2 regions of the Nocardioides sp. JCM 18999 genome follow, and region 2 is predicted to be linked to the other one. Evidence: riboswitches for the same ligand, from Rfam matches in the RefSeq annotation. Region 2 holds a riboswitch; the other holds the start of a gene.
The links. A riboswitch is a leader RNA that binds a small molecule or an ion and turns the genes downstream of it on or off. The one in region 2 is predicted to bind S-adenosylmethionine.

Region 1 (7,114 bases), 970 kb from region 2:
GCCCTCCTCGACCGCAGCCTTGGCGTTGCGGACGGCGTCCTCGATGCGGTGCTTGCGCTCCTTGAGCTCGACCTCGGTGGCAGCGCCGACCTTGATCACGGCGACACCGCCGGCGAGCTTGGCGAGGCGCTCCTGGAGCTTCTCGCGGTCGTAGTCGGAGTCCGACTTCTCGATCTCGGCGCGGATCTGGTTGACCCGACCCTCGATCTGGGCAGCGTCGCCGGCACCCTCGACGATGGTGGTCTCGTCCTTGGTGATGACGACCTTGCGAGCCTGGCCGAGCAGGGTGAGGTCCGCGGTGTCGAGCTTGAGGCCGACCTCCTCGGAGATGACCTGACCGCCGGTGAGGATCGCGATGTCCTGCAGCATGGCCTTGCGACGGTCACCGAAGCCCGGAGCCTTGACGGCGACGGACTTGAAGGTGCCCTTGATCTTGTTCACGACCAGGGTCGACAGCGCCTCGCCGTCGGTGTCCTCAGCGAGGATGACGAGCGGCTTGCCGGACTGGATGACCTTCTCCAGCAGCGGGAGGACGTCCTTGACCGAGCTGATCTTCTGGTTGGCGATCAGGATGTAGGGGTCCTCGAGGACCGCCTCCATGCGCTCGGGGTCGGTGACGAAGTAGGCCGAGATGTAGCCCTTGTCGAAGCGCATGCCCTCGGTGAGCTCGAGGTCCAGACCGAAGGTGTTGGACTCCTCGACCGTGATCACGCCCTCCTTGCCGACCTTGTCCATGGCCTCGGCGATGAGCTCGCCGACCGTGGTGTCAGCGGCGGAGATGGACGCGGTGGCCGCGATCTCTTCCTTGGTCTCGATCTCCTTGGCGTTCTCGAGGAGCTGCGCGGAGATGGCGTCGACGGCCTTCTCGATGCCCTTCTTCAGGCCCATCGGGTTGGCGCCGGCGGCGACGTTGCGCAGACCCTCGCGGACGAGAGCCTGGGCGAGCACGGTCGCGGTGGTGGTTCCGTCACCGGCGACGTCGTCGGTCTTCTTGGCGACCTCCTTGACGAGTTCGGCACCGATCTTCTCGTACGGGTCCTCGAGCTCGATCTCCTTGGCGATGGAGACACCATCGTTGGTGATCGTGGGGGCGCCCCACTTCTTCTCGAGGACCACGTTGCGGCCCTTGGGCCCCAGGGTGACCTTGACGGCGTCGGCGAGGGTGTTCATGCCACGCTCGAGGCCGCGACGGGCCTCCTCGTTGAAGGCAATCAGCTTAGGCATTGCGCTCGGCATCCTTCGTGGATCGAAGTTCATTGGTTGTCACTCTCCGGTCGAGAGTGCCAGATTCATGTTTAGCACTCGACCCCTGAGAGTGCAAGGAGAGGGGCCGTTCGCGAGGGCCTCTCAGATCGGCAGCCGGTGCCCGAACGGCACCGAGTCCCGCTCCCCCAACGCCGCCAGCAGCGAGGGCAGGAACGCCTCCGCCGTACGGCGGTAGCCCAGCTCGCTCGGGTGGAACTGGTCGATGGCGAACATGTCGTCGGGGTTGGTCTCGAAGAACGGCCCGACCACCTGGGCCAGCGACACGACGTGGGCCCCGGCACTCTGCGCCGCCTCGCCCTGCGCGGCCGCGAGCAGCCGCGAGGCCCGTCCGGCCAGGCTGCGCAACGGATCCGGCAGCGGTCGTAGCGCCCCCAGGTCGGGGCAGGTGCCGACCACGACCGCTGCGCCGCGACCGCGGAGGGCGTCGATGACCTCGGTGAGCGAGGCGACCGACTCGGCCACCGGGATCCGGTGGGTGACGTCGTTGCCGCCCACGATCAGGACGGCCAGCTCGGGGCGGTAGCCGGGCTCGAGGATGGCGAGCTGCTGCTCCTGGATCATCCAGGTCTCGGCGCCGACCTTCGCGACCGTGCGCAGCCGCACCGGTCGGTGGATCCGGTCGGCGAGCTCCTTGGCGAGGCGGGCGCCGAGGGTGCCCTTGGCCCGGTCGGCGCCCAGCCCGGCAGCGATCGAGTCACCCAGCACCAGCAGGTCGAGCGGTTCCACGCCGGCGCCGTGACGGCGGCGGTAGACCTTGTCGGCCGGGATCGCGACCTCGCCCAGCGGTTTCCCGATCGTCTCGCGGGCCTGGGCCGCCTGGCGCTTGAGCAGCGCGACGAACCCGCCCATCGCGAGAGCACTGACTCCGCCGATGACTGCGGCCGAGGCACCGACCCCGATCAGCAGCCGACCGTTGCGATCCACATCCGGTGTCTATCCGCCGGACGTGAACCCTGGGCGAAACCCGGGTTTCGACGGTACGAAACCCGGGTTTCGCGCTCAGATGATGTTCGCGGCCTCGAAGGCGTCGTAGTTGGGCGCGATCGTGGCGGCGGGGCCGACGCGGTCGGCGATCGAGTCCAGGGTCTTGAGACCGTGGCCGGTGTTGATGATCACCGTCTCGAGGGTCGGGTCGAGCTGGCCGGTCTCGACCAGCTTCTTGGTCACCGCGACCGTGGTGCCACCGGCGGTCTCGGTGAAGATGCCCTCGCTGCGCGCCAGCAGCACGATGCCGTCACGGATCTCGTCGTCGGTGACCTCCTCGACCGCGCCGTGCGTGGTGCGGGCGATGTCGAGGACGTAGATGCCGTCGGCGGGGTTGCCGATCGCGAGCGACTTGGCGATGGTGTCGGGCTTGACCGGCCGGATCGCGTCCACGCCGGCCTTGTACGCCGTCGAGACCGGGTTGCAGCCCGTGGCCTGCGCACCGAAGATCCGGTAGTCCTTGGCCTCGACCAGACCGAGCTTGATCAGCTCCTGGAAGGCCTTGTGCACCTTGGTCAGCTGCGAGCCGGACGCGACCGGGATGACGACCTGGTCGGGCAGGCGCCAGCCGAGCTGCTCGGCGATCTCGTAGCCCAGCGTCTTGGAGCCCTCGGCGTAGAAGGGGCGCACGTTGACGTTGACGAACGCCCAGCCCTCCTCCTCGGCGGCGATCTCCTGAGCGAGCTTGTTCACGTCGTCGTAGTTGCCCTCGACGGCGACCAGGCGGTCGGTGAAGATCGCGGAGTTGATCTGCTTGGGCTGCTCGAGGTTGCTCGGGATGAAGACGGCCGTCGGGATCCCGGCGCGGGCCCCGGCGGCAGCGACGGCGTTGGCCAGGTTGCCGGTCGAGGGGCAGGCGAACACCTTGGCGCCCAGCTCGACCGCGGCGCTCAGGGCGCAGGCCACGACCCGGTCCTTGAACGAGTTGGTCGGGTTGGTGGAGTCGTCCTTCACCCAGAGCCGCGAGATGCCCAGCTCGGCGGCCAGGTTCTTCGCCTCGATCAGGCGGGTGAAGCCGGGCTCGGTGTTGGGGCTGGACTCGATGTCGGCCGGGACCGGCAGCAGCGCCTTGTAGCGCCAGATGTTGGCCGGGCCGGCGGCGATCTCCTCACGGGTGATCGTCGGGAAGTCGTAGGCCACCTCGAGGGGGCCGAAACACTCCGGACAGGCGTAGTGGGGACCGAGGTCGATCTGCGTGCCGCATTCACGACAGGCAAGGGCAGTGGCGTTACCGAACGCACCCTGACGGGGACCAGTGCTCATGAGAAACCTCCTCCTCATCTTCCCTGGGCGACGGTCGCACAGGCCGGATTTAGCACCTGCTCCGCGACCCACCCTTGACGGGGAGGAGACTCGCGGTCGGTTGCCGGGACTTCACTGGGCCGTTCCCTCAGTCCCTCTCGATGAGCTGGGGTCACTGTAGCGGTCAGGAGAGATCGCGTGCCAATCGCTTCAGGAAGTCGAGCACGCCGTCGGGCCCGGGCACGACCAGGTCGGCGAGCGCCGCCAGCGCCCCCTCCTCGTCGGAGCCGGAGCAGACCAGCAGGCTGGGCAGCCCCTCGCCCCGCCACGCGGTGATGGTCTCGAAGGCCTCCAGGTCGCCCAGGTCGTCCCCGGCGAAGAGGACCCCGGTGGCGGGCAGCCCGGTGATCAGCCGGTCGACCACGAGCCCCTTGTCCATCGATCCGTCGCGGATCTCGATCACCGCCCGCCCGGGCTCGACCTCGAGGTCGTGGGACTCGGCGGCCCGGGTCAGCGGGGGCAGCAGGCGGGCGAAGGCCGCGTCGGCGTCGGCGAGCCGCCGCGTGTGGACGGCGACGGCGAGCCCCTTCTCCTCGACGTACGCCTCGGAGGCGTTCGCGTCGCGCAGCACCTTGGGCAGCTCGCGCAGGAAGGAGGCCAGTCCCACCGGCGGCCGGGGGCCGACGATGGTGCGGTGCGAGGCGGTCCAGTGCTCGGCGCCGTACTGGCCGAAGACCCGCAGCTCGCAGCCGAGCTCGGCCATCCGGTCGGCGACCTCCTCGAGCCCGCCGAGGTCGAGCACCTGGCGTGCGGGGCGGCCCGTGACCACGGCGATGGCACCGACCAGCGGGGCCAGCGAGATGAGCACCTCGGCCGCCGCGGGGTGGATCCGTGCCCGGGTCGGGTCGTCCACGATCGGGGAGAGCGTGCCGTCGAAGTCGAGCGCGATCAGCGCCCCGTGGCCGACCTCGACCAGGGCCGAGTAACGGCGTTCTCCCTCCGGCGACACCCAACGCATGTCGTGCAGCGTTCCACAGCAGGCGGTGTCCGCGGCAATGGTCGGCGCCCGGAAGCGGCGAACATCACTCGAACAGCGGCCCGATCCGGTCGCCCAGCTCGCCGGCGACGTGTCGCACCCAGGAGGCGGCGAGGTGGTCGTCGTCGAAGTAGGTCCAGGTCCCGTCGACCACGGCCGGGCACTGTCCGTTCGAGCAGACCAGGCCGACGGTGTCGACGAACCGGGCGCCCGCCTTGGTCGCGGCCGCCTCGGTGAACGGGTTGCTGCGGATCCCGTCGCCGGTGGCCGGGGCCACGCACGAGGACTGGGTGTTGCCCGGGGTGGTGGCGCAGACGTCGAGCGGCTCGGTCCGCGCCGGCAGGTCGCCCAGGACGACGACCTGACCCGTGGCGGGCGCGATCTGGGTGATCAGCCGTTCCACCGACCAGTTCCAGGTCTGCTCCATGGTCTGGCCGGCCCGCGGGGAGGTCTCGTAGAACCCACGGCCGGCCACCACCACGGCGTCGGGGCGCAGTGCCTGGATCTTCGCCACCGCCCACAGTCGGAACGCGGCGCAGGTCGGGAAGGGATCCCCGCTCGAGGTCTGCGGGACGAAGTACGGCGCGCACCCGAGCTTGATCAGCGGCACCACCTGGAAGTGCTGCTGCTTGCCCAGCGCGTCCAGGGCGGGCAGCCACATGCCGGCGTGGGAGTCGCCCTGCACCACGACCACGCGATCGGCCTGGGTGTCGCCGTAGGTGCACGTCGGCGCCGTGCTGTCGGCCTGGTCGGCGAAGCAGCCGAAGCCGGTGCGCCAGAAGTCGGACCGGTGCGCGGCGGGGTCGAAGGGCGGCAGCGGGGCGCCGGCGCGGGCCTGGTCCAGGGCGGCGTCGATGGTCTCGCTCAGCCTGGGCGCGGCGGCCGCGGCTGCGGGCGTCGGCTCCGGGTGCGCTTCCTGCCAGGCCGCTGCGGCGGCGTTGCGCTGGTCGAGCCGGTCCTGGGCGTAGGCGGTGGCGCCGAAGCCGGCCCCGACCACCAGCGCGAAGGTCACCGGCCAGAGCACGAGCGCGCCCCGACCCCGCAGGCCGGGGATCCAGCCTCGTTGGAAGGGCACCTCGAGCAGTGCCCACGACAGCAGGGACAGCAGCAGCACGATCCCGACCATCGCCAGGTCCCGCTCGGTCTCGCTCCAGCCGGCCGGCAGTCGGGCCGGCGCCAGCAGCAGCACCGGCCAGTGCCAGAGGTAGACCGAGTAGGAGATCGTGCCGAGCGCCCGCAGCGGTGCCCAGCGCAGCACCTGGGAGACCGGCCCCTGCGGTGCGGCCAGCAGCGCCATGGTGGCCAGCATCGGGATCGCGGCCCGCCAGCCAGGGAACGGGGAGTCGCTGCTGAACGTGACCACCGCGACCGTCAGCAGGGCGGCGCCGGCGAAGCCCAGGAGCCACTGCATCCAGCGCGGGAACCGCGGGGCGAGGACCGCCAGGCAGGCTCCCCCGCCGAACTCGAAGCCCCGAGCCAGCGTGTTGAAGTAGGCCGTCGAAGGGTCCAGCGGCGTGATGTGCAGGGCCCAGGCGAAGGAGGCGAGCGTGACGGTGCCGACGATGGCGAGCATCCGCCACTTGCCCACCCCCCAGCGCACGGCGAGGACCAGCACGATCGGCCAGGCGAGGTAGAACTGCTCCTCGACCGCGAGCGACCAGTAGTGCTGGAACATCGACGGTGCGGCGTTGGCGAAGTAGTCGGTGCCCTGCATCGCGAGGTGGACGTTGGCGAGGAAGCCGGCCGACCAGACCGCGTCCTTCGCCGCCTGCTCCGTCGTGGCGACGGACTCCCAGTAGGCGGTCGCGGCCAGGGTCGCCAGCAGGACGAGCGTGGCGGCGGGCAGCACCCGTCGGGCCCGGCGGGCCCAGAAGCCCGAGAGCGAGATCCGGCCCCGGGAGCGTGCCTCGTGCAGGACCAGCCCGGTGATCAGGAACCCGGAGATGACGAAGAAGACGTCGACCCCGAGGAAGCCGCCGTCCATCCCGGGCAGCCCCATGTGGTCGGCGACGACCAGCGCGACCGCGAGCGCGCGCAGGCCCTGGATGTCGCCCCGCTTGCGTCGGCGGGGCTGGTCCTCGTGACGGCTCGGCGCGACGACCTCGGTCTCGACCGAGGTCGTCGTACTACCCGACTCGGCAGGAGCCTCGAGCGCGGTCATCGACCTAGTCGAGTGGTCCTGTGAGGATGACCGTCACGCGCGACTTCGACATCGGGCTCTGCGCCGGTGCGGTGCGCTTGATCCCCAGGTCCAGGGCCAGCTGCTTGGCGGCCGCCTTGAGCTTGCGCGGGTAGTAGACGGTGGTGGCCGGGACCGAACCGTGCCAGTTGTCGGCACCGACGACGTCCCAGCCGATCTTCTCGGCCCGGTCGCTCACGGTGCCGGCCAGTCCGCTGATCGCGGTGTTGTTGAAGATCACCACGTCGACCTTGCCGCGCTTGACCGGCGCGACGGTCGGGGTCGGGCTGGCCGCCGGGGTCGGGGTGACGCTCGGGCTCGCGGACGCACTGGCCGAGGAGGTCAACGGCGCGGTCGGGATCGCGACGACGGCGTCGCCGCTGTCGCGGGTGACGAAGAAGGCGACG
Region 2 (7,114 bases):
TGCCCGTCGGCGTACCGCACCCGGTTGTTGTCGAAGTCGAAGTAGGCACCGGGGATGTAGGTGCACTCCTCGTCGTCGTACCCGGGCAGGGTGTCCTCGCCGTCGGTGTAGGTCTTGCCGTCGTCGCCCTTGACCGTGATCGGGTGCGGGTTGTCGGCGGGGTTGGTGATCGCCTGGGCGATCGGTGCCAGGACGAGGGTGGTCAGCACCAGGGTTCCGGTGGCGATCACTGTGGCGAGGGCGCGCTTCATCGTTCTTCTCCTGAATCGGTGGTGCGGGTCAGACGAGCGTGGTGCTGGGCTCGGGCTGGGTGAGCGAGGACAGGTCGGTGGCGGGGTCGTCAGCGGTGTCGTCGGCGGCGTCGACGAAGGCCACGCGGCCCTCGAAGATGTCGTCGTCGAGCAGGTCGGTCTGGCGGGCGACCACGGTCGCGCTGACCGCGGCGGCGGTGACGTTGGTGACCGTGCGGGCCATGTCGGCGATCGTGCTGATCGGGAGCGTGACCGCGATGAAGTCCAGCGGCAGTCCGGCTGCGGCGAAGACGGTGGCCGCGGCGACGGTCGCGGTCCCGGGGACTCCGGCGGTGCCGATCGAGACCAGGGTGCCGAGGATGACCAGCACGATGTAGTCCTGGGTGGAGTAGTCGATGCCGTAGGCGTTGATCCCCCAGACCGCGATCAGCATCGGCCAGATCCCAGCGCAGCCGGGCATCCCGATCGTCGTGCCCAGCGGGGCGGTGAAGTGGGCGACCTCGGGGTGCACGCCGACGCGGCGGGTCAGCACGTCGGTCGTGACCGGCAGGGTGCCGACGCTGCTCTGGGTGGAGAAGGCGGTGACCTGGGCGGGGAAGATCTTGGCGAAGAAGCGGGTCGGGGACACGTCGGCCGCGGTCCGCAGGATCACGCCGTTGACCAGGAAGGTGTGGACGAAGCAGGTCCCCCAGGCCAGCCCGAGCAGACCGAGCAGGGACCAGAACTTGTCGCCGAGGTTGGCCGTGTTGGCGACCACGGTCGCCGTCAGCGCCACGATCGCGTACGGCGTCAGGCCGATGACGAACCCGACCGCCTTGAAGATGACCAGCTTCAGCGCGACGACGAGGTCGGCGAACGGCTTGACCGTCACCGCGTCCCGCTCGACCAGGGCCAGGTAGGCGACCGCGATCGTCACCGAGATCAGGATGATCGGGATGATGTGGTTGGCGCCGAAGTCACCGACCACGTTGTTCGGGAAGAACCCGATCACGACGTCGCGGAAGTTCTGGACCGAGTTCTCCAGGACGTTGAGCTGCTGGCCGCCGACGGTCTCGTTGAGGCCGCTGCCCGTGCCGGAGGCGAGTCCCACCCCGAGCGCCAGCACGACGGCGATGGCGTTGCTGAGCAGGAGCCAGCCGGTGGAGCGCAGCCCGATCGTGCGGAGCTTCTCCAGGCTGCCGAGGGAGACGATGCTCGAGATCAGCGCCACCGCGATGAGCGGGCCCACGACGGCGAGCAGGATGTTGATGTAGATCCGCCCGATCGGCTCGATGTACTCGGCGTGACCGCGGCCGACCAGGCCGATCGGGATGCCGATCGCGAGGGCGAGCAGCGTCAGCAGACTGAAGTTGACCCGTCGGCGTCGGAGCAGGTGCAGGCCGACGTACGCGACCACCAGCAGAGCGAGCACGGCGAGGTCCAGCCAGTTCACGGGTCATTCCTTCGTTCGGGGACCCGACGTTGAGTCCGCTCTTGCCCCCTGCAGGTCGCAGCAGGGCCACGTCTTCACCCGGGGCACCCCACCGCGGAGGAGGGTTGCCGACTGGCCAGCCGGGGCTTTGCACCAGTACTCGTGACGAGTCAGAACATTAACACAACAAAGTTAGTAGTCAATAACGACTACAGCGGGGCGTACTGTGGAGGCTGTCGGCGGTCAGGTCTCCACCCGGAGGCCCCAGGTCGGCCGAGAGGCGGACCGCATGACGACGTCGCACAGTTCCGAGCTGGCCGGCGCGGCCGCGGCGGAGTCGGCCAGACTGCGGATGGAGCTGCCAGGCCTGCTGGCGAGAGTCGCCGAGGCCCGCGACCTCGAGCACGAGCTGGCCCAGGGACTCCCGCGTTGGAGCGAGCGCCCCGCGCTCGCCGATGCCCGGCTGGCGACGCTCGACGCGCTCCAGGACTACGCCGCCGGGATCGAGGCGCTGTCGTGGCCCGTGCCGCGCAGCATCGTCCTGGAGATCCGGATGCATCAGATCCTGTGCGGGCCCACGCGGATGTAGGACATCGCGGGGCATGATCGCCCCGCGATGTCCGCACCGCAGTCGCGAGCTCAGCCGCGGTGGGTGATCGCTCCGTCCACCATGGTCAGCCGGATCGGCGCCTGACCGACCTCGTCGGCCGACGCGAGCACCGGGTCGACGGAGAACGCGGTCAGATCCGCGCGACGTCCGACGGCGATCCGTCCGGCGAGCTGGGACTCGCCCGCGACCAGCGCGGCATGAGTGGTCATTCCCTGCAACGCCTCGAGCCCGCTGAGGCCCTGTTCGGGCAGCACCGGCGCGGCGTCGCTGCCGGCGATCCGACGCTGGCGCGCGAAGGCGAGCACGCCCCGAGCGTCGTAGTCGGCGACCGGCCAGTCCGAGCCGAGCACCACCGTCGCGCCGGCATCGCGGAAGTCGCGGCAGCACCACGCCCGGTCGGCCCGGTCGGTGCCCAGCCGACGCGACCACTCGTCGGAGTGATCGGCCTTCGTGTACTGCGCGTGGGAGGGCTGCATCGAGGCGACCAGGCCGATCCGGGCCAGGCGACGCACTTGGTCCAGGGGCAGGGTCTCGATGTGCTCGACCCGGTGCAGGACACCCTGGGTGTCGAGCTCCTCGAACGTGTCCAGCACGTGCCGGACCCCGGCGTCACCGATCGCGTGGGTCGCGGTCTGCACGCCGACGGCGGCGAGGTGGTGCACCGCCTTCGTGTACTCGGCGGGGTCGAGCCAGAACGCGTCGGTGCTCTGACCGTGGCAGTCCGGACGCTCCAGCCACGCGGTCCCACCCTCGACGGTGCCGTCGATGAAGAACTTCACCGCCCGCACCGCCCAGCGGCGTCCGGCCCGGCCCTGCAGCGCGACCAGCTCGTCGAGGTCGGCGCCCGGCATGCACCACGGCGCGAGTCGCAGCCGGAGCGGGAGGTCGCCGTCCGACTCGAGCGAGTCGAGCAGCTCGAGGGTCGACGACGACCCGTCCATGACGTGGCCGCCGGTGAGCCCGGAGGCGGCCATCCCGGCGAGCACCTCGCGGGCCCGGTCACGCCGCGCAGCCAGCGGCATCGGCGGGATCACGTCGGCGACGAGGTCCATCGCGGCGTGCTCGAGCAGGTGGCCCGTCGGCCGGCCGTCCGGATCGCAGACCACCTGCGAGCGCTGGCCGAAGGTCTCCGTGCCACGCACCCCGGCGAGGCGCAGCGCGGCGCTGCTCACCAGGGCCGAGTGACCGTCGTAGAGCCGGAGGAAGACCGGCACGTCCCCGACGGCCTCGTCGATCGCGGCGCTGCTGATCGGCTGGCCGCCGAAGCAGTTGTGGTCGAGCCCGAACCCCTGGATCCAGCCACCGCGCGGCAGGTTCCGCGTCACTGCGGCGAGCGCTGCCCGCAGCTCGGCCAGGTCGCGACACCCCGAGAGGTCGATCCCGGCGAACATCTCGATGCCGAGGATCGGATGCATGTGTCCGTCGACCAACCCCGGGGTCAGGGTGGCGCCCGCGAGGTCGATCACCGCGGTCTCCGGCCCCCGCAGGGCGAGGGCGTCGCCGTCGAGTGCGGCGACGATGCCATCGACGACGGCCACCGCTGCGGCGGCCGGACGGTCGGGGTCGAGGGTGCGGACGGTCGCCCCGACGAGGAGTGAGTCAGCGTGCGGCGACATCGGCGGGCACCCCTTCCGTCGGCTCCGTCTCGATGCTGCTGGGCTGGTCGGCTGCGAGGCCGGCGTACACCTCCGGGCGCGCCTTCCGGAGCCACAGCGCCCACGCGACGCCGGCGACGAGCACGACCGGGACGGTCAGGATCAGGACCAGGTTCACCGACTCCGCGGCGCCGGTGAGGAGCGAGATGTTGGCGATCATCAGGTACAGCGCGGCGAGCATCCCGACCGCGGAGACCACCGGGGCGACCAGCGTGCGCCACGGGCCTTCGTCGTTGGGAACACGGCGGAAGAAGACCGGGACGGCGATCGAGACCGCGACCTGGAGCAGCACGATGCCGAGCAGACCGGGGGTGTTCACCCAGATCAGCAGCTGGAGGTAGGGGTCGGCGCCGGCGAGGGCGAAGAGCGCGACGACCACCGCGGCGAGCACGGTCTGCACGATCCCGGCGACGTACGGCGAGCGGGTCCTCGGGTGGACGCGACCGAGCACCGGCGGCAGCAGTCCCTCGTCGGTGATCGCCTTGGTGTAGCGGGTGATCGCGTTGTGGAAGGCGAGCAACGAGGCCAGCACGCTGGAGACGATCAGGAGGTGCATGGTGGTCGAGGCCCAGCCGCCGAGGTACTGGTCGGCCGCGGTGAAGAAGAGCCCGACCGGGTCCTGCGCGGCCGCGGCGATCACGTTCCCGGCGCCGTAGGCCTGGATGATCGCCCACACGACGAAGGCGTAGAAGATCGCGAGGAACCCGACGGCGATGTACGTCGCCCGCGGGATGGTCCGCCGCGGGTCGCGCGCCTCGGCGCGGTAGATGGCCGTCGACTCGAAGCCGATGAACGCGGCGAAGGCGATCGCCAGGACCGAGCCGTTGCCGCTGGTGAAGACGTTGCTCGGCGCGAACGAGTCCAGACCGAGGCCCGAGTCGCCGCCCTGGACGACGATCGCCACGGCGAGCACCAGCAGGATCCCGCTCTCGGCGACCAGGAGCACGCCGAGCACCTTGGCGCCGAAGTCGACGCTGCGGAAGCCGGCGTACCAGACCACGACCACGCCGACGAGGGCGATCAGCGGCCACGGGATGTCGAGCCCCCACAGCGCTTCGGCGGTGTCGTGCGCCGTGACACCGAGCAGTCCGTACATCCCGATCTGGAGGGCGTTGTAGGAGACCAGCGCGAGCAGGGCCGCGGTGACGCCGGCGGGGCGGCCGAGTCCCTGGGTGATGTAGGCGTAGAAGGCTCCGCCGTTGGTGACGTAGCGCGCCATCGTGGTGAAGCCGACCGCGAAGATCGCCAGCACGGCGCCGGCGAACAGGTAGGCCGCGGGCACGCCGATGCCACCGGTCAGCAGGGCGAACGGCGCGACGCCGGCCATGATCATCAGCGGCGCGGCAGCCGAGACGACGAAGAAGACGATGTCTCCGGTGCCGAGTGCGTTGCGGCGCAGGGTGGGGGCGGCTGACTCAGCCATGAGCGGTCCTTTCAAGGCCAGGAACATGCTAGATCCGTCGGGTGACACTTAATCTAAATCGATTAGATATCGGTTGCGGTACTGTAACCGCGCTCACACCCGAAGGGAAGAGGCGAGATGACGGAGACCGAGCAGCGCCGGGCCGGGCGACCGCGACGGGCCGTGCTCACGCTGTCCCGGATCGGCGACGCCGCCCTCGAGGTGGTCGACGAGACCGGCGACTTCACGCTGCCCGAGGTCGCGCGGCGTCTCGGCGTCCAGACCGCGTCGCTCTACCACCACGTCGAGGGTCGAGCCGGGGTCGTCGAGCTGCTCCGGACCCAGCTGGCCGAGTCCATGGCGGCCCAACCGCTCGAGGACGGGACGTGGGACGAGGCCCTGCGGAACTACTTCCGCTCCTACCGCGCCGTCTTCGCCGCCCACCCGCGGGTCGTCCCGCTGCTGACCACGACGACGGTCCGCTCCCCTCAGGTCGTCCGGGCCTACGACCTGGTCGTCGGACGACTCAGCGAGGCGGGCGTCCCCGACGGTGAGCTGATGGCGATCCTCACCGCGCTGGAGAACTTCGTGATCGGTTCCGCGCTCGACCTCGCCGCCCCCGAAGTGATGTGGGAGGTCGACGACGACGTCGAGGCTCCCCGGCTCGCGGCCGCCCTGGACGCCCAGGCGGAGTCCGGGAACCGGGCGGACGTGGCCTTCGAGTTCGGTCTCGACACGTTGCTCGCCGGGATCGCGCAGCGGGCGGCTCAGCCTCTCGGCGGGTAGGCCATCAGCCCCATCGGATTGCTGGAGTCGCCCACCGAGACATTCAGCGGCTGCATGGTTGTGGCTCCCATCGCCAGTCGTGGCACCCGGAGCACCACTGCCGTGTTGTAACGCACGCCTGTCGTGTTGACGACCAATCGCGCTAGCCCGGGCTCGTCACACAGCGCCACCCCTTCCACAGACGCGACGTCGTCGACTCCCCACAGGATGAGAATGCTGTGCTTACGGGAACTCGTCGCCCGGATTTCCGCAGCGACGGCTGGGTCATTGAGGTACGCGGCCGCCTTCTCGATCTCGTTCGCCGTCCGCGCGAGAACGACCCGGCGTCCATGATTCATGCGGTCCTCGTGGGCAGCGACGGGCGCCTTCGTGGCAAGGATCTCGGCGGTCACCTCTTGGATCGGCGGCGCTTGCGAGTCAAAGAACTCATCAGGCGTTCCCAGCAAGGCGATCCGCCTGGCAACGTCAGCAATTCGGTCCTGGTCCCTGGCCTGATTCACATCGCCAGGCGACGGCAGGGCGAAGGACGTCGTGATCACCAGGCAGTTGAAGCGGTAGAAACGGCGATCGTGACGGACGCTCCCGCGCCCGTAGTTGCACCGGTCCAGATAGACCCGCTCTGCCGCCAGCGCACTGTCACACAAAACGGCGTTGACGGGCGCGAACCCTGACGTCCCGGGCGGGTACCAGTGACCATGCGCGAGTACTTCCGAGGCCGCGACCCCAAACATCGCCCGGACGTTCAGGTCCGGCGCACTGAGAGCGATCGGCAACCCAGCGGCATCGAGACGGACTCGCAACTCCTCGATCCGGGGATCTTCGGCCAGCGCCTCAGCGAGGAGGCGTGAGGCTGGCCGGTCCCGCCGAGCATTCACATCTGAGGCGGTGAAACCCCATGGCGCCTCGGCGACCTGCGGAATACGGTCGATCAGATTCTGCTCCAACTCCACGAGCCACCGCTCGATCTCCAACGGCATGCCCGCCTCGGAGGTGGATTGG

Region 1: linked by a shared signal. The riboswitch ahead of thrC (threonine synthase) and the one ahead of ACZ5J1_RS18570 (dicarboxylate/amino acid:cation symporter) in region 2 are both predicted to bind S-adenosylmethionine.

The regions. Positions count from the first base shown of each region.
Region 1 is NZ_AP043887.1:2,793,218-2,800,331, forward strand. It holds gene groL (chaperonin GroEL) at 1-1,224, opposite strand, end outside; gene ACZ5J1_RS13800 (SGNH/GDSL hydrolase family protein) at 1,348-2,190, opposite strand; gene thrC (threonine synthase) at 2,266-3,513, opposite strand; SAM riboswitch class I at 3,525-3,660, opposite strand; gene otsB (trehalose-phosphatase) at 3,677-4,510, opposite strand; gene ACZ5J1_RS13815 (acyltransferase family protein) at 4,575-6,689, opposite strand; gene ACZ5J1_RS13820 (LytR C-terminal domain-containing protein) at 6,694-7,114, opposite strand, start outside.
Region 2 is NZ_AP043887.1:3,766,999-3,774,112, reverse strand. It holds gene ACZ5J1_RS18575 (hypothetical protein) at 1-251, opposite strand, end outside; gene ACZ5J1_RS18570 (dicarboxylate/amino acid:cation symporter) at 280-1,683, opposite strand; SAM riboswitch class IV at 1,716-1,830, opposite strand; gene ACZ5J1_RS18565 (hypothetical protein) at 1,952-2,251, shown strand; gene ACZ5J1_RS18560 (amidohydrolase) at 2,302-3,888, opposite strand; gene ACZ5J1_RS18555 (APC family permease) at 3,872-5,350, opposite strand; gene ACZ5J1_RS18550 (TetR/AcrR family transcriptional regulator) at 5,468-6,115, shown strand; gene ACZ5J1_RS18545 (hypothetical protein) at 6,097-7,114, opposite strand, start outside.